DNA from 3 places in the Bradyrhizobium sp. 482_C4_N1_8 genome. Region 1 is predicted to be linked to each of the others. Evidence: predicted binding sites of a transcription regulator. Region 1 holds the regulator's gene; each other region holds the start of a gene.
What was found. The regulator PhoB, encoded in region 1, activates phosphate uptake and scavenging genes when phosphate is short. The targets are predictions, from matches to a motif close to TGTCATNNANCTGTCAT.
Positions count from the first base shown of each region.

Region 1 (7,351 bases):
CAGGCCGCGGCTTCCAATGCCGACTGGGCCAAGGCGCCCGGCTACTACGTCATCCTGACCGACCAGCCCGGCGACAAGTCCTGGCCGATCACGGCGGCGACCTTCATCCTCATGCACAAGGATGCCACCGACAAGGCAGCCTCGCAGGAAGCCATCAAGTTCTTCCGCTGGGCCTTCAAGAGCGGCGGCAAGGCGGCTGAAGAACTCGACTACATCCCGATGCCGGACCCGGTCGTCCAGCTGATCGAGAAGACCTGGGCTGCCGAGATCAAGAGCTAAGCGCTCTTGTCCCGGACTGGGCGCCGGGATCTCACAAGACCTCCGCTCCGGATCGGCCTCGCGCCGCATCCGGAGCGCAAGACCAACAACAAGACCGACAACAAGCGTATATCAAACGGGCACAGGGGATCGGCGTGGCAGAGATGGCCGTTCAGAGCGATGTAATCGACGACGCCGGACCGTATGACCGCGCCAAGGCCTTGGGCGCCTTCAAGCTCGGCGACCTCACCTTCTACTGGATCACGCGGCTGTCCGCGATCTCGGTGCTCCTCATCCTCGGTGGCATCATCATCTCGCTGATCGTCGGCGCGTTCCCGGCGATGAAGGAATACGGCTTCGCCTTCCTGTGGACGCAGCGCTGGGCGCCGTCGGCAGATCCGCCCGTGCTCGGCGCGCTCGGCCCGATCTACGGCACGCTCATCACCTCCTTCATCGCGATGGCGATCGCCATTCCGGTCGGTCTCGGCATTGCGATCTTTCTGACCGAGCTCTGCCCGCAATGGGCGCGCCGCCCGATCGGCATGGCGATCGAGCTGCTCGCCGGCATTCCCTCGATCATCTACGGCATGTGGGGCTTCTTCGTGCTCGGCCCGTTCCTGGCCAACACGTTCCAGCCCTTCATGATCAAGATCTTCGACGGCGTCCCCGTGCTGGGCGCGATCTTCGCAGGCCCGCCGTCCTATCTCAGCCTGTTCAACGCGGCGCTGATCCTCGCCATCATGGTGCTGCCCTTCATCACCTCGATCTCGGTCGACGTGTTCAAGACGGTCCCGCCGGTGCTCAAGGAAGCCGCCTACGGCGTCGGCTGCACCACCTGGGAAGTCGTGCGCAGCGTGGTGATCCCCTACACCCGCGTCGGCGTCATCGGCGGTGTCATGCTGGCGCTCGGCCGCGCGCTCGGCGAGACCATGGCGGTGACCTTCATCATCGGCAACTCGTTCCGCATCTCGTCGTCGATCTTTGCCCCGGGCACCACGATCTCGGCGGCGATCGCATCGGAGTTCGCCGAGAGCGACGGCCTGCACCAGTCCGGCCTGATCCTGCTCGGCCTGCTGCTGTTCGTGCTGACATTCTTCGTGCTCGCGGCTGCACGGTTGATGCTGATGCGTCTTGAAAAGAAGGCGGGGAAGTAACATGAACCCGATCTACGCACGCCGCCGCCGCATGGACATCGTCATCCGTGTGCTCTGCCTGGCTGCCGCTGCCTTCGGCGTCACATGGCTCGCGCTGATCCTGATGACGCTGCTCTACAACGGCATTGCCGGCCTGAACCTGGAGCTCTTCGTTGCGGACACGCCGCCTCCGGGCTCGACCGAGGGCGGCCTGCGCAACGCCATCGTGGGTTCGATCATCATGACCGTGCTCGGCGTCGGCATCGGCGCGCCGCTCGGTCTGTTCGCCGGCACCTATCTCGCCGAGTACGGCCGCAACGACCGCCTGACCTCGGTGATCCGCTTCATCAACGACATCCTGCTCTCGGCGCCCTCGATCATCATCGGCCTGTTCATCTATGGTGCGGTGGTGGTGCCGATGCGCGGCTTCTCGGCGATTGCCGGCTGCCTCGCGCTTGCGGTGATCGTCATCCCGGTGGTGCTGCGCACGACCGAGGACATGCTGCTGCTGGTGCCGAACGCACTGCGTGAGGCGGCCTCGGCGCTCGGCCTGCCGCGCTCGCTGGTGATCAAGCGCATCGCCTATCGCGCGGCGCGCTCGGGCCTCATCACCGGCGTGATGCTGGCCACCGCCCGCGTCGCCGGCGAGACCGCGCCGCTGCTCTTCACCGCGCTGTCGAACCAGTTCTTCAGCCTGGGTCTGAACAAGACGATGGCGAACCTGCCGGTCACCATCAATAATTTCGTGCAGAGCCCCTACGCCTACTGGAAGCAGCTCGCCTGGAGCGGCGCGCTGCTCATCACCCTGACCGTTCTTGCCCTGAATATTGGCGCGCGCATTCTGAGCGCCGAGAGGACCGCAAAATGAGTGATCTTTCCGTATCGATGAGCGCGGCCGGTGGTTTGCCCCAGGCGCCGGTGCTGCCCGAAGCTCCGGCCAAGGTGACGGTGCGCAACCTCAATTTCTATTACGGCGAGCACCACGCGCTGAAGAACATCAATCTGGCGCTCGGCACCAACCGCGTCACGGCGTTCATCGGCCCGTCGGGCTGCGGCAAGTCGACCCTGCTGCGCATCTTCAATCGGATGTACGACCTCTATCCGGGCCAGCGCGTCACCGGTCAGCTCATGCTCGACCAGACCAACGTCCTCGACCCCAAGCTGGACCTCAATTTGCTGCGCGCCCGCGTCGGCATGGTGTTCCAGAAGCCGACGCCGTTCCCGATGACGATCTACGAGAACATCGCCTTCGGCATCCGCCTTTACGAGAAGATCTCGAAGTCCGAGATGGACGACCGCGTCGAGAAGGCGCTGCGCGGTGGCGCGCTGTGGAACGAGGTCAAGGACAAGCTCAACGCCTCCGGCCTGTCGCTCTCCGGCGGCCAGCAGCAGCGCCTCTGCATCGCCCGCACGGTCGCGGTGCGGCCCGAGGTGATCTTGTTCGACGAGCCCTGCTCGGCGCTCGACCCGATCTCGACCGCCAAGGTCGAGGAGCTGATCCAGGAGCTGTCCGAGAACTACACGATCGCGATCGTCACCCACAACATGCAGCAGGCGGCGCGCGTCTCCGACAAGACCGCCTTCATGTATCTCGGCGAGCTGATCGAGTTCGACGACACCAGCAAGATCTTCACGTCGCCGACCGACCGGCGCACGCAGGATTACATCACCGGCCGGTTCGGCTGAGGAGACGGAACATGGGTTCTGAACATACCGCAAAGGCCTTCGACACCGACCTCCAGGAGCTCACGCGCCTGGTCGCCGAGATGGGCGGCATCGCCGAGCGCATGATCGTCGATTCCGTCGACGCGCTTATCCGCCGCGACGTCGCGCTCGGCCAGCGCGTCGTGACCATCGACGCCGAGCTCGACGCGCTCCAGAAGAAGATCGAGGAGCGCGCCGTTCTCACCATCGCGCGCCGCCAGCCGATGGCGGTGGATCTGCGCGAGATCGTCGGCGCCATGCGCGTCGCGACCGATCTCGAGCGGATCGGCGACCTCGCCAAGAACATGGGCAAGCGCGTCGCGGCGCTGGAGACGGATTTCCATCCGCTCAAGCTGTTCCGCGGTCTGGAGCACATGACCGACCTCGTGCAGCAACAAGTCAAGTCGGTGCTGGATGCCTATGCCGCGCACGATCTGCCGGCGGCGATGGCGGTGTGGAAGGGCGACGAGGAAGTCGACGCCATCTGCACCTCGCTGTTCCGCGAGCTCCTCACCTACATGATGGAGGATCCGCGCAACATCTCGTTCTGCATCCATCTGATGTTCTGCGCCAAGAACATCGAGCGCATCGGTGACCACGCCACCAACATCGCCGAGACCGTGTTCTACATGATCGAGGGCCAGGCGATCACCGACAAGCGGCCGAAGGGCGACATGACGACCTTCGCCACGACGGTCCCGAACACTTAAGGAGCGACGAACACCATGGGCGCACGCATTATGGTGGTTGAGGACGAGGAAGCTCTCACCGAGCTTCTCCGCTACAACCTCGAAGGCGACGGCTATGACGTCGAGACGGTGATGCGCGGCGACGACGCCGACACCCGCCTCAAGGAGCACATCCCCGATTTGATCGTGCTCGACTGGATGCTGCCGGGCCTCTCCGGCATCGAGCTGTGCCGGCGGCTGCGCACCCGGCCCGAGACCAAGCAGCTCCCGATCATCATGCTCACCGCGCGCGGCGAGGAGAGCGAGCGGGTGCGGGGCCTTGCGACCGGCGCCGACGACTACATCGTCAAGCCGTTCTCGGTGCCGGAGCTGCTGGCACGCGTGAAGGGCCTGCTCAGGCGCGCCAGCCCCGAGCGGCTCGCCACCGTGCTCGCCTATGGCGACATCGAGCTCGACCGCGACAAGCGCCGCGTGGCGCGCTCGGGCCGGCCGATCGATCTCGGTCCGACCGAATATCGCCTGCTGGAGTTCTTCCTGGAGCATCCCGGCCGCGTGTTCTCGCGCGAGCAGCTGCTCGACAGCGTCTGGGGCCGTGACATCTACATCGACGAGCGCACCGTCGACGTCCATATCGGCCGCCTGCGCAAGCTGCTCAATCTCGGCCGCGAGCAGGACCCGATCCGCACCGTCCGCGGCGCGGGCTACGCACTGGACGATCGCTTTGCGAAGGCGGAGCAGGCGTAGCTCGGTGAGCTGCGGCCACACTCTCGGTGTCGTCCCGGACAAGCGCAAGCGCGGGTCCGGGACACCCACAGCGAGCGGTTATTTTGTGAAAAGGTAACTCCGAGTCCCCGTAGCCACATCTTGCGGTGGTTAAGGGTCCCGGATCTGCGCGCGCTCGAGGCGCGCTTGTCCGGGACGACATCGGATTTGTTGAGCCGCCATCGTGTGACGGCTCCTTTCTGAGCTCAGAACGACTTCAGCGCGGACCCGGCTTCGCCGGCGCGCGCCGGCGATCGGCCGCGGGCTGATACGCCACGCGCGAGTGCTGGGCGCAGTAGGGCAGGCCGGAGAGCGCCTTGCCGCCGCAGAAGAAGAAATCCGGGCTCGAGGGATCGCCGACCGGCCAGTGGCAGGTGGCCTCGTTCAGCTCCAGCAGCGACAGCCGCTGGCTCATCGGCACGACGTTGTCGTAGGTGACCGGTTCGGCCTCGACCTCGACTTCGAAGGCCTGCGCCAGCGCGGTGTTGCCGCGCGCGATCGGGCGTGTCACCCGCATCATGTGCTGGGCGGGGCGCGCCTTGCGCGGCCGCGGCGCTGCCGATGAAGGGCTCTTGGCGCGGCCCGACAGGCCGAGCCGGTGCACTTTGCCGATTACGGCATTGCGGGTCACATTGCCGAGTTCAGCGGCGATCTGGCTGGCCGAAAGTCCGGCCTCCCAGAGCTTTTTCAGCTGCTCGACGCGATCATCCGACCAGGTCAAAACGGTCATTGCACCCTTTCCTTCGCCGGCGCCTGCCATCCTGGCGGCCGCACGGCGAATGCCTAAGCTTCGAAAAACCCGTGCCGCCAGAATCCCTTAAGGCTCGCCGGGCGCACCAGATGCGCCCGAACGCTTACGCCGGTACATGAGGACTTAGAGGATCAGAACTGCTGCACGAGATGTCGTATCTGACAAGCCAAACGCTACAATATGGCGTGACTCACGCGCAAGAGTCCGCCGACTCGCTTCCACATGTTCCGTGGCGGAAATACGCAAAATCGCCACCGCAAGACTACGGATTCTGCGTTTCGCGAGGCTTTCCGGGCGGCATTGACACCGGTTTCACCAGGCATAAGATAGTCAGGCGTGCCGCCCTTAAAAGGCGGCACGTTTCGTTTTCCGGGCCGGTCAATGGTGCGTTGCGCAATGCACGCTCACACCGTCCGCAACATTCAAGTGATCGTCATGACTAACAGCGCAGCGCCGCATTTGCTCCCCGTTTTCGCCAGGTCCGACCTCGGTTTCGAGCGCGGTGAAGGCTGCTGGCTGATTGCGACCAATGGCGATCGCTATCTCGATTTCACCTCGGGTGTGGCGGTGAATGCGCTCGGCCATGCTCATCCTGCGTTGGTCAAGGCGTTGCAAGAGCAGGCCACCAAACTCTGGCACATGTCGAACCTGTTCCAGAGCCCGGACGGCGAGAAGCTCGCCGCGCGTCTGTGCAACGAAAGCTTCGCGGACTTCGTGTTCTTCTGCAATTCCGGCGCCGAAGCGCTGGAAGGTGTGATCAAGCTGGTCCGCCATCATCACTTCTCCAAGGGTCATCCGGAACGTTACCGCATCATCACCTTCGAAGGCGCCTTCCACGGCCGCACGCTGGCAACGCTCGCCGCGACCGGTTCGGCAAAATATCTCGAAGGGTTTGGCCCGCCGATGGACGGCTTCGACCAGGTCCCGCATGGCGATATCGAAGCCGTCAAGAAGGCGATCGGTCCGCAGACCGCCGGCATCCTGATCGAGCCGATCCAGGGCGAGGGCGGCGTGCGTTCGGCAACGCCCGCCTTCCTGAAGGCGTTGCGCCAGCTCTGCGATGAGAAGGGCCTGCTGCTCGCGTTCGACGAGGTGCAGACTGGCATGGGCCGCACCGGCGATCTGTTCGCGCATCGCCGCACCGGCGTCACGCCTGACGTGATGTCGCTGGCCAAGGCGCTCGGTGGTGGCTTCCCGATCGGCGCGGTGCTGGCGACCGCGGACGCGGCTGCCGGCATGGGGCCCGGCTCGCACGGCTCGACCTTCGGCGGCAATCCCCTCGCGATCTCGGCTGCCAATGCCGTGCTCGACGTCATGCTCAAGCCCGGCTTCTTCGACCACGTGCAGAAGATGTCGCTGCTGCTCAAGCAGAAGCTCGCCTCCGTGATCGATCGTTATCCCGACATCGTCAGCGAAGTGCGCGGCGAAGGCCTTCTGATCGGCATCAAGGCCGTGGTGCCATCCGGCGATCTTGGCGCGGCGTTGCGCAACGAAAAATTGCTCACGGTCGGCGCCGGCGACAATGTCGTGCGCTTCCTGCCGCCCTTGATCGTCACCGAAGCCGAAATCGAGGACAGCGTCGGGCGGCTCGAGCGCGCCTGCGCCGCGATCTCGTCCAGTCAGACCAAGCGGGCGGCGAGCTGATGAGCAAGTCCCCGAAGCACTTTCTGGATATCAACGAGCTCCCGTTGTCGGAGCTCAAGAGCATGCTCGCGGCCTCCTCCGCCATGAAGGCGAAGCAGAAAGCGCACCAGCCGGTGAAGCCGCTGGAAGGCAAGACGCTGGCGATGATCTTCGAGCGTCCGTCCACCCGCACCCGCGTCTCGTTCGACGTCGCCATGCGCCAGCTCGGTGGCGAGCCGATCATGCTGACCGGCGCCGAGATGCAGCTCGGCCGCGGCGAGACCATCGCCGACACGGCGCGCGTGCTGTCGCGCTATGTCGACGCCATCATGATCCGCATCCTCAATCACGAGGCCCTGCTGGAGCTGGCGGAATATGCGACGGTGCCCGTCATCAACGGCCTGACACGGCGCTCGCACCCTTGCCAGGTG
Region 1 covers NZ_CP197231.1:8,672,363-8,679,713, reverse strand. The annotation lists gene pstS (phosphate ABC transporter substrate-binding protein PstS) at 1-279, shown strand, start outside; gene pstC (phosphate ABC transporter permease subunit PstC) at 423-1,412, shown strand; gene pstA (phosphate ABC transporter permease PstA) at 1,414-2,259, shown strand; gene pstB (phosphate ABC transporter ATP-binding protein PstB) at 2,256-3,077, shown strand; gene phoU (phosphate signaling complex protein PhoU) at 3,089-3,805, shown strand; gene phoB (phosphate regulon transcriptional regulator PhoB) at 3,821-4,528, shown strand; gene AB7Z56_RS41160 (GcrA family cell cycle regulator) at 4,764-5,276, opposite strand; gene AB7Z56_RS41155 (aspartate aminotransferase family protein) at 5,733-6,941, shown strand; gene argF (ornithine carbamoyltransferase) at 6,941-7,351, shown strand, end outside.

Region 2 (7,351 bases), 170 kb from region 1:
GTTGAGGCGGTGCAGCAACTCGCCGGCGCGTGCCTGCGCGTCGGCTCGGGCCGTGCCGTTCACGATCAGTGGCTCCGCGACGACGTCGATGGTCGCAACACGCGGCACCGCCCGCAAAAACTGGCTGACATAGCCGATGGTGGAGCGGCGGATGTTGAGAACCTGCCGCGGCTCGGCGGTGGCGAGATCGACAACCGCGCCGCGATGGCGAATGCCGATACGGCCGGAGTCGCAGCGGTAATTGCCAAAAATCATCTTCAGGATCGACGACTTGCCGGCACCGGACGGGCCAGAGAGCACGACGCATTCGCCCGGGTTGACGTGGAAGGTCACGCCGCTGACGACAGGCAGCTCGATGCCGCCCTGCAGGTGCATCGTAAAGGTCTTTTTCGCGGCGGCGATGTCGATCATGGCGGTCATCGGAAAACTCATCTTGGAAGGCTTATGGCGGCAGAATCGAGGAAACGAGGAGCTGGGTATAGGGCTCGCGGGGATCGTCGAGCACCTGGTCGGTGAGACCCGTCTCGATGACACGGCCGCCCTTCATCACCATCACGCGATGCGACAGCAGTCGCGCCACCGCGAGATCGTGGGTGACGATGATGACGGCAAGGTGCAGCTCGGCGACGAGGCTGCGCACGAGGTCGAGCAGGCGCGCCTGGACAGACACGTCCAGACCGCCGGTCGGCTCGTCCATGAACACCAGCCGCGGCTCGGTGACGAGGTTGCGCGCGATCTGGAGACGCTGGCGCATGCCGCCGGAATAGGTGCGCGGCGCATCGTCGATGCGCGCGATGTCGATCTCGACACGGGTGAGCCAGTCCGACGCGGTATCGCGGATGCGGCCGTAGTGATTCCAGCCGACCGCCATCAGCCGTTCGCCGACATTGGCGCCGGCCGAGACCGCCATGCGCAGGCCCTGCGCGGGATCCTGGTGCACATAGCCCCAGTCGGTGCGGAACAGGAAGCGTCGCTCGGCTTCGCCAAGGCTCGTGAGATCGCGGGTGACGCCGTCGCGCATCCGGTACGACACCTGGCCGGCGCTCGGCGCGAGCTGGCCCGAGAGCATTTGCAGCAGTGTCGACTTGCCCGAGCCGGACTCGCCGACGATCGCCAGCACCTCGCCGGGGTAGAGCGAGAACGACACGTCGCGGCACGCGGCGATGCGGCCATAGGACTTGCTGAGCGACTCCGCGACCAGCAGCGGCTGATCGTTCTCCAGCATCTCCTCAGCCATTTGATCCCTCCTGCGCCTTCTCCTTGTACGGCGCGGCGCTCATGCTGCCGTGATGTCCGGCGGCCTGGCGGCCCTCGCAATAGTCGGTGTCCGAGCACACGAACATGCGCCCGCCCTTGTCGTCGGTGACAATCTCGTCGAGATAGGAATTTTCCGCCGCGCACAGCGCGCAGGGCGCGTTGAAGCGGTACGGCTCGAACGGGTGATCCTCGAAATCGAGCGACACCACCTGCGTATAGGGCGGGATCGCATAGATGCGCTTCTCGCGACCGGCGCCGAACAATTGCAGCGCCGGGCAATTGTCCATCTTGGGATTGTCGAATTTCGGCGTCGGCGACGGGTCCATCACGTAGCGCGCGTTCACCTTCACCGGATAGGCGTAGGCAGTGGCGATGTGGCCAAAGCGGGCGATGTCCTCGTAGAGCTTCACATGCATCAGGCCGTATTCGGCCAGCGCATGCATGCGCCGCGTCTCGGTCTCGCGCGGTTCGAGGAAACGCAGCGGCTCCGGGATCGGCACCTGATAGACCAGCACCTGGTTCGCGTGCAGCGACGTCTCCGGGATGCGGTGACGCGTCTGGATCACGGTTGCATCTTCTGTTGCCGTGGTCGTGGCGACGCCCGCGGTCTTGGCGAAGAATTTGCGGATCGAGATCGCATTCGTCGTGTCGTCGGAACCTTGGTCGATCACCTTCAGCACATCCTGGGGCCCGAGGATCGCGGCCGTGACCTGCACGCCGCCGGTGCCCCAGCCATAGGGCATCGGCATTTCGCGGCTGGCGAACGGCACCTGATAACCGGGGATCGCGATCGCCTTGAGGATCGCGCGGCGGATCATCCGCTTGGTCTGCTCGTCGAGATAGGCGAAATTGTAGGCGGGCGCGTTCATTCCGCGGCCTCCTTCATGGCATCGGGCGCATTGGCCTCGGCAAATTCCTTGCGCAGCTTGCGCAGGAGCCCGAGCTCGGACTGGAAGTCGACATAGTGCGGCAGCTTCAGATGCTCGACGAAGCCGGTCGCCTGGACGTTGTCCGAATGCGACATCACGAATTCTTCATCTTGCGCCGGGGCCACGGCCTCTTCGCCGAGCTCGCGGGCACGCAGCGCCCGGTCGACCAGCGCCATCGACATGGTCTTGCGCTCGCTCTGGCCGAAGGCGAGACCATAGCCGCGGGTGAAACACGGCGCTTCCGTCGCCGAACCCTTGAATTGATTCACCATCTGGCACTCGGTGAGCTCGATGGAGCCGAGCGGCACGGCGAAGCCGACGTCCTCCGCGAAAAATTCGACCTCGACCTCGCCGAAGCGGATCTCGCCGACGAAGGGATGGTTGCGGCCGTAACCGCGCTGGGTGGAGTAACCCATGGCCAGCAGAAAGCCTTCGTCACCGCGCGCGAGGTTTTGCAGGCGCAGGTCGCGATCGGCCGGGAAGTTCAGCGGTTCGCGCGTGAGGTCGCCGACGCTGGCGCCGTCTTCGGCCCGCGGCGAGGATTCGATCAGCCCGTCGCGGCCCAGAATGTCGGTCACACGCGGCGTGGGCGCCGTCGAAGCTTCGGCCGTCGCCGGCACTTCAGGCACGAAGCCCTGGCCAAGCGAGGGATCGAGCAGGCGGTGCGTGTAGTCGAAGGTAGGCCCGAGGATCTGGCCGCCGGGAATATCCTTGAAGGTCGCCGACACCCGCCGCTGCACGCGCATCGCGCCGGTGTCGACCGGCTCGCTGGCGCCGAAGCGCGGCAGGGTGGCGCGGAAGGCGCGGACCAGGAAGATCGCCTCGATCAGATCCCCGCGCGCCTGCTTGATCGCGAGCGCCGCGAGCTCGCGGTCGTAGAGCGACCCTTCGCTCATGACGCGGTCCACGGCGAGGCCAAGCTGCTCCGAGATCTGATCCAGCGTGACTTCGGAAATGCTCTGGTCGCCACGCCGCGCATTGGCGAGCAGGCGATGGGCGTTCTCGATGGCGCGCTCGCCGCCTTTGACTGCGACATACATGCGACTAGCTTCCCTTGTTCACGACACGCGTGGTGCGCGGGATCGCAACCACGGCATCATCGGCGACCAGCACCAAATCGATGCCGCGCGGAAACAGCGCCTCGTTGAACTGCAGCCGTTCGAACAGGTCGAAAGGCCTGATCGAGGCCTGAAGCGTCGCGACACCGTCGATGCCGGGGCCACGCAGTTCGAAACTGCGCCCCGAATTCAGGCTCTCGACCTGAAGGATCACCGTGGTCGAACGATCCGGATACTCGTTCGTGCCCAGTGCGAAGCGCTCGAGCGACGGCAGCGCCGCACCGTCACTGATCAGCGCGAAACTCGCGATCGAGGAGTCCTGCACCACCGGCGCGCCGGTGTGGAACTTGAGCCATTTCACCACGTCCGATCGCTCCGTCATCCGCTCATCGAGCCAGAGCGGCGTGTCGTGATCGAACAGCGTCAGCGCGATCGCGGCAGTGCCGCGCATCGTTGGCGCGGGCGCTCCCGCCATCGGCACGATGCGCTGGACCGAGCCCGGTCGCGCCATCGCGTCCATCACGGAACGAAAGGTCGATTGCGCCGACAAGACCTTGTCGACGAAACCCGGCGGCAGTTCCGCAATCGTGGTCATGGCCTCACCCCTCACCGCGCACCATGGTGTAGAAATCAACCTTCGTCGCGGCGGTCTCGGCCGCCGCCTGCTTGCGCTGGATCATAAGCTGCTCGCGCAACGGCGCGATAACGTCACGCTCCACCGCCTCACCGAAATCACTGGACTGCGCCAGCGCGTCGCAGAGCGCGATCAGCCGCGCCTTTTCGCCATCGCGCCCCAGCGTGTAGCCGAAGCCGACCTCGCCGCTCGCGAGCCGGACCGCTGCGCGAGACACCGTGGCTTCACCGAGATTGAACGGCGCGCCGTCGCCGCCGACCCGGCCGCGCAGCATGACGAGACCGTTTTCCGGCGCGCGTAGCTCCTGATGCGCCGGCAGGGCGAGAGCGCGGAGGCGAGCGGCGATCTCGCCCGCCTCCGCGTGCGCCAGCACGGCCATCGCGGCCTTGCGCTGGACTTGCTGGTTGTTGTGCTGGGTCACCCAATCCACCGAGCTTTTGACAGAACTTGCCGAATCCAAGTTGTCTATGATAATAGACAACTTGATACGGAAGCGCCATGACTGTTTCGTGACAAACGTGTGATTTCTGAAGTAGGCTTCTCGGCGACATGAGCATGCAGGACACAGCCTCTTCGGGCGTCGCGCTGTGGCGCCTCGTTGCCGACGGCATCGAGCGCGGCATCGCCGACGGCCGCTTTGCAGCCGGCGACAAGCTGCCGGGCGAGATGGAGATCGCCGAGACCTATCGCGTGAACCGCCACACCGTGCGGCGCGCGCTGGCCGCACTTGCCGAGCGCGGCATCGTGCGCGCCGAACGCGGCAGCGGAACCTATGTCGAGGCGCAGCGCCTCGCTTATCCCTTGCGCTCGCGCACCCGCTTCTCCGAGATCGTCGGCGCCGACGGCCGCGAACCGCATGGCCGGCTGATCGAGGCGTCCGACGACGTCGCGACCCGCGAACTGGCGCGCGAACTGGGATTGAAGGCCGGCGCGCCGCTGGTGCGGATCGAGGCGATCCGCCTCGCCGACCGCACGCCGATCTGCGTCTCCACCACCTGGCTGTCAGCGGAATTGTTTCCGGGCGCGGGTGAGGTATTCGCCGCGACGCGCTCGATGACGAAACTGCTCGAGCATTACGGCGTCCGCGACTACAGCCGCGGCGCGACCCGGATCACCGCCGGCATCGTGGACGCAACCGATGCCGCGCGGCTCGATCTGCCGCTGGGACGGCCGATCCTGGTGGTCGACGCGACCGACCACGATCTCGCCGGCAAGCCGCTGGTGACCAAGCACTCGCGCTTTGCAGCGGAGCGGGTGGAGTTTCTGGTGGAGAACGGGTGAGCGGGCGACCACGCAGGGCTCGTAGGGTGGGCAAAGGCGCACTTGCGCCGTGCCCACCATCTCTCCCCGATATCTAAGCAGAAGTGGTGGGCACGCTTCGCTTTGCCCACCCTACGGCGCCGGCGATCAGGCGACAGCTCGCCGCCCAATGATCGCAAACCGCAACTTGCTCGAAATAAAATCGATCGCGGCGACGGCGACCAGAATCATCAGGATCAGGAACGACACCCGCTGCCATTCCAGCACGCGGATCTGCTCGGCGAGTTGGAGGCCGATGCCGCCGGCGCCGACGATGCCGATGATGGTGGCCGAGCGCGTGTTGGATTCGATGAAATAGAGCACCTGGCCGGCGATCACGGGCAGCACCTGCGGCAGCAGGCCGAAGCGGATTTCGTGCAAAGCACTGCCGCCGGAGGCGCGGACGCCTTCGACCTGCTTCTGGTCGGCGCCCTCGATCGCCTCCGAGAACAGTTTGCCGAACGCGCCGAAATCCGACACGGCGATGGCGAGCACGCCGGCGAACGGACCAAGCCCGACGACGTTAATCCACACCAGCGCCCAGATCAGGGTGTCGACGCCGCGGATCGAATCCAGGAAACGGCGGACCGGAAAACGCAGGATCTGCGAAGGTATGACGTTGCGCGCGGCCAGCAGGCTGACCGGAAGCGCGAACAGCGCGGCGAGCGTCGTGCCGAGCAGCGCGATCGACAGCGTCTCACCCAGCGCTTTCAGATAGACCGGCAGCGAAGAGCCCGGATCGGGCGGGATCATCATCAGGCCGATCCAGCCGAGCTGGCTCAGCCCTGCGAAGAATCGCGACGGCGAGAAGTCGAGATCGACGAGGCCGTAAACCAGGATCGCAAACGCCGCGACGATCATCGCCGGCATCGCGAGCCGCGCCGAGGCGGGGCGATCGAACACATCGGGGTAGCGCGCGCGAAGCTCTCGCGTGTCGACCTCCTGCGGTCTCGTCACGTCCGTGCCTCCTTGCCGAACAGACGGCCGCGTAGCCAGCCCGTAGTGATGTCGATGATGAAGACCGTGATGATGATGGTGAGCAGGATGGCACTGACGTCGGAGTAATAGAACTTGCGGATGGCGACGACGAGCTCCTGGCCGATGCCGCCGGCGCCGACGAAGCCCATGACGGAGGCTTCACGGACGTTGATCTCGAAGCGCAGCAGCGCGTAGCTGGCATACCCCGCCGTCACCTGCGGCACGATCGCAAAGCGCATGCAGGAGAGCCAGCTCGCGCCGGTCGAACGGATGCCCTCGACCGGCTTCATGTCGGCATTCTCGACGATCTCGGAGAACAGTTTGCCGAGCGCGCCGGTGGAGTGGATCGCGATCGCGAGCACGCCGGCCATCGGCCCGAGCCCGAAGGCAATCACGAAGATCAGCGCGAAGACGATGCCCGGCACGGTGCGGGCGAATTCGAGCAGGCGACGCACCACGAAGCGCAGCCAGGGCGACGGTGAGGTGTTCTCAGCCGCGAAGAAATTCAAGGCGAAGGCCAAGGTCGCGCCGATCAGCGTGCCGACGTAGGAGATCAGCAGCGTCTCGCCCAGCATCTTCAGCCATTTGCGCCAGCCCCACAGCCACTCGCCGGCATCGGTCCAGACCCGCTGGCCGCTATCGAGCGTGAGGATGCGGTCGAAATAGCTGATGAAATTGCCGAAATGGGCAAAGAAGGTGCGCAGGTTCACTTCCGCGCCGATCGCGGCAAGAAACAGCGCTGCGGCAAAGATCACCAGCCCCAAAAGGAGTCGGAGCCGCTTGCGCGCGACCGCCTGGCGATAGGCCGCGTTGAGCACGGCGAGCTGCTGCTCGGGGAGGATCGAAACCGCGACGGTCATCTGGCCAGGGAAGGTAGTCGATCAAAGAGAAAGAGCCGGGTCCATCGACCCGGCTCCAGTGCTATCGTCCCGAAACTCAGGACGCCTTCTTCTTACGCAGTGCATCGACGAACTTGATCAGCTCGATCGTGCCATCCCAGTCCTTGGTGGTGGCGGGATGAAAACCCTTCTTCTGGCCGTCCTGGAGGCGATCGAAGGCCGCCTTGTCCTTGGCCGGCGCGTCGAAGAACGCCTTGGCGATCGCCGCCTTGGCATCTTCCGGCAGGTCGGAATTGTAGGCGTAGGGGCCGTTGATGATCGGCGCCGACTTGTGGATGATGCGGAAATCGTCCTTCT
Region 2 covers NZ_CP197231.1:8,502,284-8,509,634, forward strand. The annotation lists gene phnL (phosphonate C-P lyase system protein PhnL) at 1-420, opposite strand, end outside; gene phnK (phosphonate C-P lyase system protein PhnK) at 443-1,237, opposite strand; gene AB7Z56_RS40350 (alpha-D-ribose 1-methylphosphonate 5-phosphate C-P-lyase PhnJ) at 1,230-2,126, opposite strand; gene AB7Z56_RS40355 (carbon-phosphorus lyase complex subunit PhnI) at 2,123-3,226, opposite strand; gene phnH (phosphonate C-P lyase system protein PhnH) at 3,231-3,839, opposite strand; gene phnG (phosphonate C-P lyase system protein PhnG) at 3,844-4,308, opposite strand; gene phnF (phosphonate metabolism transcriptional regulator PhnF) at 4,428-5,159, shown strand; gene phnE (phosphonate ABC transporter, permease protein PhnE) at 5,286-6,134, opposite strand; gene phnE (phosphonate ABC transporter, permease protein PhnE) at 6,131-7,015, opposite strand; gene phnD (phosphonate ABC transporter substrate-binding protein) at 7,092-7,351, opposite strand, start outside.
Region 2: the regulator PhoB is predicted to act here: its motif matches at 4,377-4,393, upstream of phnF (phosphonate metabolism transcriptional regulator PhnF).

Region 3 (7,351 bases), 4.3 Mb from region 1:
GACTTGGCCTGCTCGACGTCACGCGCCACCACGCGGCCGTGCGGGCCGGTGCCCGTCACCATCGACACGTCGATGCCTGCATCCTTGGCGAGACGGCGCGCCAGCGGCGACGAGAACACGCGGCCGCCATGGCCGTTGCTCTGCGCGGCTGGAGCTGCGGCCTGCGGCGCCGGTGCAGCGGCAGGCGACGGCGCCGCCTTGGGCGCGGCAGCGGGAGCCGGCGCGGCGGCGGGCGCTTCAGCAGCTTTCGGAGGTGCGGCCGAGGCGCTGGGCTTGGCGGCACCAGCCGCCTTCACGTCCTCGCCCTCGCCGGCCAGCACGGCGATCACGTCGTTGACCGGGACGTCCTGCGTGCCCTCGGGCACGAGGATCTTGGCGATCGTGCCTTCGTCGATCGCCTCGACCTCCATGGTCGCCTTGTCGGTCTCGATCTCGGCGATGACATCGCCGGATTTGACCTTGTCGCCTTCCTTCTTCAGCCACTTGGCGAGGTTGCCCTTCTCCATTGTCGGCGAGAGAGCGGGCATCAGGATGTTGATGGGCATGCTGACCTCAAGAAGAACTTTGCAATACGTCGTCTCCGACAGCGAAGACGACCAGGTTTAGTTGCCGATGTCGCCCTGCCACAGGCGTTCGTTGGCAGGGATGGAACGCCAATTCTTCATCATGGTGATGGAGCGATCGTCGGCAAGGTCGATCCAGGAGATGCCGAACTTGTCGAGAATGTCCTTGGAGCCCGGGAATGTGACGGATTCCCCAATCACCACCAGTTGGACCTTGAACAGAGCGAGTGCGCCAGCACACATCGAGCATGGCGACAGCGTGGTGTACATGACGGTGTCGTGGAACGAGATCACGCCGGCTTCGCGCAGGCAGCTCATCTCGCCGTGGAGGATGACGTTCTTTTCCTGCACACGGTTGTTGTGGCCGCGGGCGATGATCTCGTTGCCGCGCGTCAGCACGGCGCCGATCGGCAGGCCGCCTTGCGCGATCGAGGCCTCCGCCTCGCGGATCGCCTCCAGCATGAAATCGAAATGATGGGCTTCGATCGCCACGATCAGTGCCCCTTCCCGCGCGGTGTCGTCGTGCCCGTATCGGTCGGCCGTTCAATCTCCGCCTGGAACATCTCGAGGATCCGGCTCAGCGCATCCTCCTCGGTGTATTCGCTCTCGCGCGCATAGGCGCGCGCCGCGTGACGGGCGAGATCGACGAGAAGGAGGCCCCACATGTCGGGCTCCTCGAAGGCGCGCTGGAACGCCATCGACAGCCCGCCGTCCAGCACGAATACGCGCAGGATCTCGACCGCATCGTCGCGGGCGAGGACGTCGGGTGGCAATGGCTGCTCCTTCGGGCCCGCCATGATCTACCTGTAGCAGACGGCTTTGGCGGCCTCGACCACTTCGGCTGCCGACGGCAGCGCGAGCTTCTCCAGGTTCGCGGCATAGGGCATCGGCACGTCCTTGCCGGAGACGCGCGCGACCGGCGCATCGAGATAGTCGAAGGCGTTCTCCATGATGCGCGCGGCGATCTCGGCGCCGACGCCGCTCTGCGCCCAGCCCTCTTCCACCGTGACTGCACGGCCGGTCTTCTTGACCGAGTTGACGATGGTCTCGGTGTCCATCGGCCGCAGCGTGCGCAGGTCGATCACCTCGGCCTCGATACCGTCCTTGGCGAGTTCGTCGGCGGCTTTCAGCGCATAGGTCATGCCGTTCGACCAGGAGATGATGGTGACGTGGCTGCCCGAGCGCACGATGCGCGCCTTGCCGATCGGGATCACGAAGTCATCGAGCTTCGGCACTTCGCCGGTATGGCCGTAGAGCACCTCGTTCTCGAGGAAGATCACCGGATTGGGATCGCGGATCGCAGCCTTGAGCAGGCCCTTGTAGTCCGCTGCGGAGAACGGCGCGACCACCTTGAGACCCGGGACGTTGGAATACCAGGACGAGTAGTCCTGGCTGTGCTGGGCGGCGACGCGCGCGGCGGCGCCGTTCGGGCCGCGGAACACGATCGAGCAGCCCATCTGGCCGCCGGACATGTAGAGCGTCTTGGCCGCCGAGTTGATGATCTGGTCGATCGCCTGCATGGCGAAGTTGAAGGTCATGAACTCGACGATCGGCTTCAGCCCGGTCATGGCAGCGCCGACGCCGATGCCGGCAAAGCCGTGCTCGGTGATCGGCGTGTCGATGACGCGCTTGGCGCCGAATTCCTGCAACAGGCCCTGGGTCACTTTGTAGGCGCCCTGATATTCAGCGACTTCCTCGCCCATCACGAAGACGTCGGCGTCGCGGCGCATTTCTTCGGCCATGGCGTCGCGCAACGCTTCGCGGATGGTCTGCGTCACCATCGCGGTGCCGGCGGGCACTTCGGGATCGGGTTCGGCAACGGCCTGAGGGGCAGCCGCAGCCTTCGGCGCCGAGATCATCGGCTTGCCTTCGCCGACCGGCGAGCGGGATTCGGCGACTTCCTGCGCGACGCTCGGCACGGGCGCGGCCGGCGCCTTGGCGAGATCGGCGGCCGTCTCGCCATCGGCGAGGATGGTCGCGATCGGCGTGTTGACGGCAACGTCGGCGGTGCCCTCGGGGATCAGGATCTTGCCGAGCGTACCTTCATCGGTCGCCTCGACCTCCATGGTCGCCTTGTCGGTCTCGATCTCGGCGATGACGTCGCCAGACTTGATCGTCTCGCCCTCTTTCTTCAGCCACTTGGCAAGGTTGCCCTTCTCCATCGTGGGTGACAACGCGGGCATCAGCACTTGAATTGGCATATCGACTCCAAAAGAAAGCTTGCGCGCGTTCAGCGATAAATGTCGGTCCAGAGCTCGGCGGCATCCGGCTCGGGATCATGCTGGGCGAAGTCGGCGGACGCATTGACGATGTCGCGGACCTCGGCGTCGATCGCCTTGAGATCGGCCTCGCTCACCTTGGCTGCGAGCAGGCGGTTGCGCACCTGCTCGATCGGGTCCTGGTCGTGGCGGACTTTTTCGACCTCTTCGCGCGTTCTGTATTTGGCGGGGTCGGACATCGAGTGGCCGCGATAGCGGTAGGTCTGCATCTCCAGGATGAAGGGGCCCTTGCCGGCGCGGCACCAGGCCGCCGCCTCCTCGCCCGCGGCCTTCACGGCGCGGACGTCCATGCCGTCGACCTGCATCCCGGGGATGTTGAAGGACGCACCGCGCTTGGAGAAATCCTGCTGCGCCGAAGCGCGCGACACCGAGGTGCCCATGGCGTAGCGGTTGTTCTCGATGACGTAGATCACCGGCAGCTTCCAGAGCTCCGCCATGTTGAAGCTCTCATAGACCTGGCCCTGGTTGGCCGCGCCGTCGCCGAAATAGGTGACGCTGACATTGTCGTTACCACGATAGTGGTTGGCGAAGGCCAGACCCGTGCCGAGCGAGACCTGGGCGCCGACGATGCCGTGGCCGCCGTAGAAGTGCTTCTCCTTGCTGAACATGTGCATGGAGCCGCCCTTGCCCTTGGAATAGCCACCGCGCCGGCCGGTGAGCTCGGCCATGACGCCGTTGGCCTCCATGCCGGTGGCAAGCATATGACCGTGATCGCGATAGCCGGTGATGACCTGATCGCCCTGCTTCAGGGCCATCTGCATGCCGACCACCACGGCTTCCTGGCCGATATAGAGGTGGCAGAAGCCGCCGATCGCGCCCATGCCGTAGAGCTGGCCGGCCTTTTCCTCGAACCGCCGGATCAGGAGCATGTCGCGGAGCGCTTTGAGCTCCTGCTCTCTGGTGAATTCCGGGGGCGAACCGCCGTCGGTCTTGTCCTGTGGAGTGCTTGCGGCGGCTTTCTTGGGTGCGGCCATGGGAATTCCGGGTCAGAGAAAACTTCAGCCCTCTCTAACCCAAGTCAAACGCCCTTGGAAAGGACCGCGGCGGCATGGCGCGACTTTCATTATGCCGCACTGCAACGTGGCCGAAACTTTGCAAAACCTTTGCCGCCGATCGGGCAACTTTAGCTCACCGGTCAGCGAAGGGAACGTGGGCAGCCAACGCAGAGAAATCGGACGCGCCGTTTTGTATCCGAAATCCCACGCGCGTCCGATTCGCCGTGCCAGCCTTACCAGCCCAACTCGCGCAAATACGCCGCACGGGCGGCAACGCCGGTATGCGTGAAGTCGCTGAAGACCCCATCGACGCCGAGCCGGTAGAATTTGAGATATTCAAGGCTCGGGTCGCCGCGATAGTCGGCGGCAAGATACTTCTTCTCGTTCCGAAACGTGAAGACATGGACGAAAAGACCGAGCTTGTGCGCGTCCGCGACAAGGCTGGTCGCGTCCTGCGTCGAGGCCTCCGGCGTCGATCCCTTGTAGGGCGTGCCATCGGCGTTGCTGTCCTTCCACGGCGCGATCTTGAGCGGAACGATATAGGCCTTCCACGGACCGATGCCGTCGGCGTAGGTCTTGATCTCGGCAAGCCCCTCGGGCGTCAGCATCGCATCGTACAAGCGCGCATCGCCCGCAACCGTCCAGTCGAACGGGCGCGAATTCGTGATGTTGTTGAGGAGAACCTTGCCGGTTTTGAAGTCGATTCCGTTGCCGTCGACGAGTTGGACCTGCCGCGTCTGGAGGCCGTGGCTGCGCATATATTTCAGGCTGCCGGGTTCGAAGCTCTGGACCAGGATGGGAGCGTCCTTGGTATTGAGGCCGTTATCCCCGATGATCTTGATCAGGGCATCCTCGAGCGGACGACTGCCGGCCGCGCCGCAGCCATTGGCGATCGCCTGGGCATTGTTCCAGGTCGGGTTCTTGGTTTCGGGATAGACGAGGATGGACCGCCCGGTCTCCTTGCTCTTGACCTTGGCGATGTCGATGACGTCCTGGAAGCTGATGATCGGGAGCTTGCCGTTGAAGACTTTCGGCCGCTCGTTGGCCGCGTCATAGGTGGTGCCGCCGATCCATTGCTTCAGCTCGGCCATGGTGAAGTCGCTGATCGACCAATCGTTGGTATGATCCTCGCCGTCCACGATCAGCGACTTCAGCACCGACTTGGGATCGGCCTGGTCGCTGAGATCCGTCAGGTAGTCGGCAGGCACGCCGGTGGCCGACGGGGCCTTGACGCGCACACCGGGCACGGTGCGCTTGCGGGCAGCGACGGCCGCATTGGTCTTCGCCACCTCGGCAATGTTGGTGTTGTCGCTCAGCCAGGGGTTATGGCGCACGACCAGAACGCAATCCTTGGTCAGGTGCAAATCCTCTTCGAGCGCATCGGTCCCGAGCGCCGCGGCGAGGTCGTACGACGCCTCGGTCTCTTCAGGTACCAGGCCCGGCAGGCCGCGATGGCCAAGGACCAGTGGCGCCTTTCCATCGACGGTCAGGAAGGGCTTGGCGCCAGCTGGCGCCGCGCCGGACTGTGCAAAGGCCATCGACAGCGGCAGCACCGCCGCGCCGAACAGCATCGCTGCGACACCCATTGTCCGTCCTGAACGACTGTTCCGCATCACCAAGCCTCCGTCTTTGCCCGGCATCGCTTCGAATGCCGCGGGCGCCGAACCGAATACGGTCGGCGCTGTCGTCTTGTCTCAAGACTCTGACAGACGGATGACGGCGGAGAGGACGGCGCAAGGTTGCACCGCCCTCTCCTGCCCCATCAGATATTGCCCAATCAGATCTTGCCCGATCAGAAGAAGCCAAGCTTCTTCGGGCTGTAGCTGACCAGGAGATTCTTGGTCTGCTGGTAGTGATCGAGCATCATCTTGTGGGTCTCGCGACCGACGCCCGACTGCTTGTAGCCGCCGAACGCGGCATGCGCAGGATACGCATGGTAGCAGTTGGTCCAGACCCGTCCGGCCTGGATGGCCCGGCCGAAGCGGTAGCAGCGGTTGGCATCGCGACTCCAGACGCCGGCTCCCAGGCCATAGAGCGTGTCGTTGGCGATCGCGAGCGCTTCGTCATCGGTCTTGAAGGTCGTGACCGAGACGACGGGACCAAAAATCTCCTCCTGGAAGATTCGCATCTTGTTGTGGCCCTCGAACACCGTCGGCTGGACGTAGAAGCCGCCGGAAAGATCGCCGCCGAGCTCGGCACGACCGCCGCCGGCCAGCACCTTGGCGCCCTCCTGCTTGCCGATGTCGATATAGGAGAGGATCTTGGCGAGCTGCTCGCTAGATGCCTGCGCGCCGATCATGGTGTCGGCCGCACGCGGGTCGCCCTGCTTGATCGCGGCGACGCGCTTCAGCGCCCGCTCCATGAAGCGGTCGTAGATGTCGGCGTGGACAATCGCCCGGCTCGGACAGGTGCAGACCTCGCCCTGGTTCAGCGCAAACATCACAAAACCTTCGATCGCCTTGTCGAAGAAGTCGTCGTCCTCGGCGGTGACGTCGTTGAAGAAGATGTTCGGCGACTTGCCGCCGAGCTCGAGCGTGACCGGGATCAGGTTCTGGCTGGCATATTGCATGATGAGCCGGCCGGTCGTGGTCTCGCCGGTGAAGGCGATTTTCGCGATCCGCGGGCTGGACGCGAGCGGCTTGCCGGCTTCGAGGCCAAAGCCATTGACGATGTTGAGGACGCCGGGCGGCAGGAGATCGCCGATGATCTCGGCCCAGACCATGATCGAGGCCGGCGTCTGCTCGGCCGGCTTGAGCACGACGCAATTGCCGGCGGCAAGCGCCGGCGCGAGCTTCCAGCAGGCCATCAGCAGCGGGAAGTTCCAGGGGATGATCTGGCCGACCACGCCGAGCGGTTCGTGGAAATGATAGGCGATGGTGTCGTGGTCGATCTCGCCGATTGAGCCTTCCTGTGCGCGCACCACGCCGGCAAAATAGCGGAAATGATCGATCGCGAGTGGCAGGTCGGCGGCGCGGGTCTCGCGGATCGGCTTACCGTTGTCCCAGGTCTCGGCAATCGCAAGGCGCTCCAGATTCTCTTCCATCCGGTCGGCGATACGGTTCAGGATCGCGGCGCGCTCGGCGACGCTGGTGCGTCCCCAGGCGCCCTTGGCGGCGTGCGCCGCATCAAGCGCGGCCTCGACGTCCTGCGCATCGGAACGCGCGATCTTGCAGACGATCTGGCCGTTCACCGGCGAGGCGTTGTCAAAGTACTTGCCGGAGATTGGCGCGACGAATTTGCCGCCGATGAAATTGTCATAGCGTTCGGCGAAGGGAACCTGGGTGACGCCGAGGAATTCCACCTTGTTCATTGATCACTCCCGATGTTTGCTGTTTGCGCAATTCGTCGCGTGTTCACGACTTGCGCCGACGATGTCGCGGGAGCGTTTTCCTGTCAGCCCGGGCGGGAGCGATGGCTGGGGTAACCTGTCGCAGTTCTGCGACAGGTGACGCAGCTCCCCCACACACTCAGCCCTCATCCTGAGGAGCGCGCTCTTGCGCGCGTCTCGAAGGAT
Region 3 covers NZ_CP197231.1:4,363,410-4,370,760, reverse strand. The annotation lists gene AB7Z56_RS20870 (pyruvate dehydrogenase complex dihydrolipoamide acetyltransferase) at 1-545, opposite strand, end outside; gene AB7Z56_RS20865 (nucleoside deaminase) at 603-1,055, opposite strand; gene AB7Z56_RS20860 (DUF5076 domain-containing protein) at 1,058-1,360, opposite strand; gene AB7Z56_RS20855 (pyruvate dehydrogenase complex E1 component subunit beta) at 1,364-2,764, opposite strand; gene pdhA (pyruvate dehydrogenase (acetyl-transferring) E1 component subunit alpha) at 2,794-3,816, opposite strand; gene AB7Z56_RS20845 (glycerophosphodiester phosphodiesterase family protein) at 4,071-5,423, opposite strand; gene adh (aldehyde dehydrogenase) at 5,630-7,147, opposite strand.
Region 3: the regulator PhoB is predicted to act here: its motif matches at 5,540-5,556, upstream of AB7Z56_RS20845 (glycerophosphodiester phosphodiesterase family protein).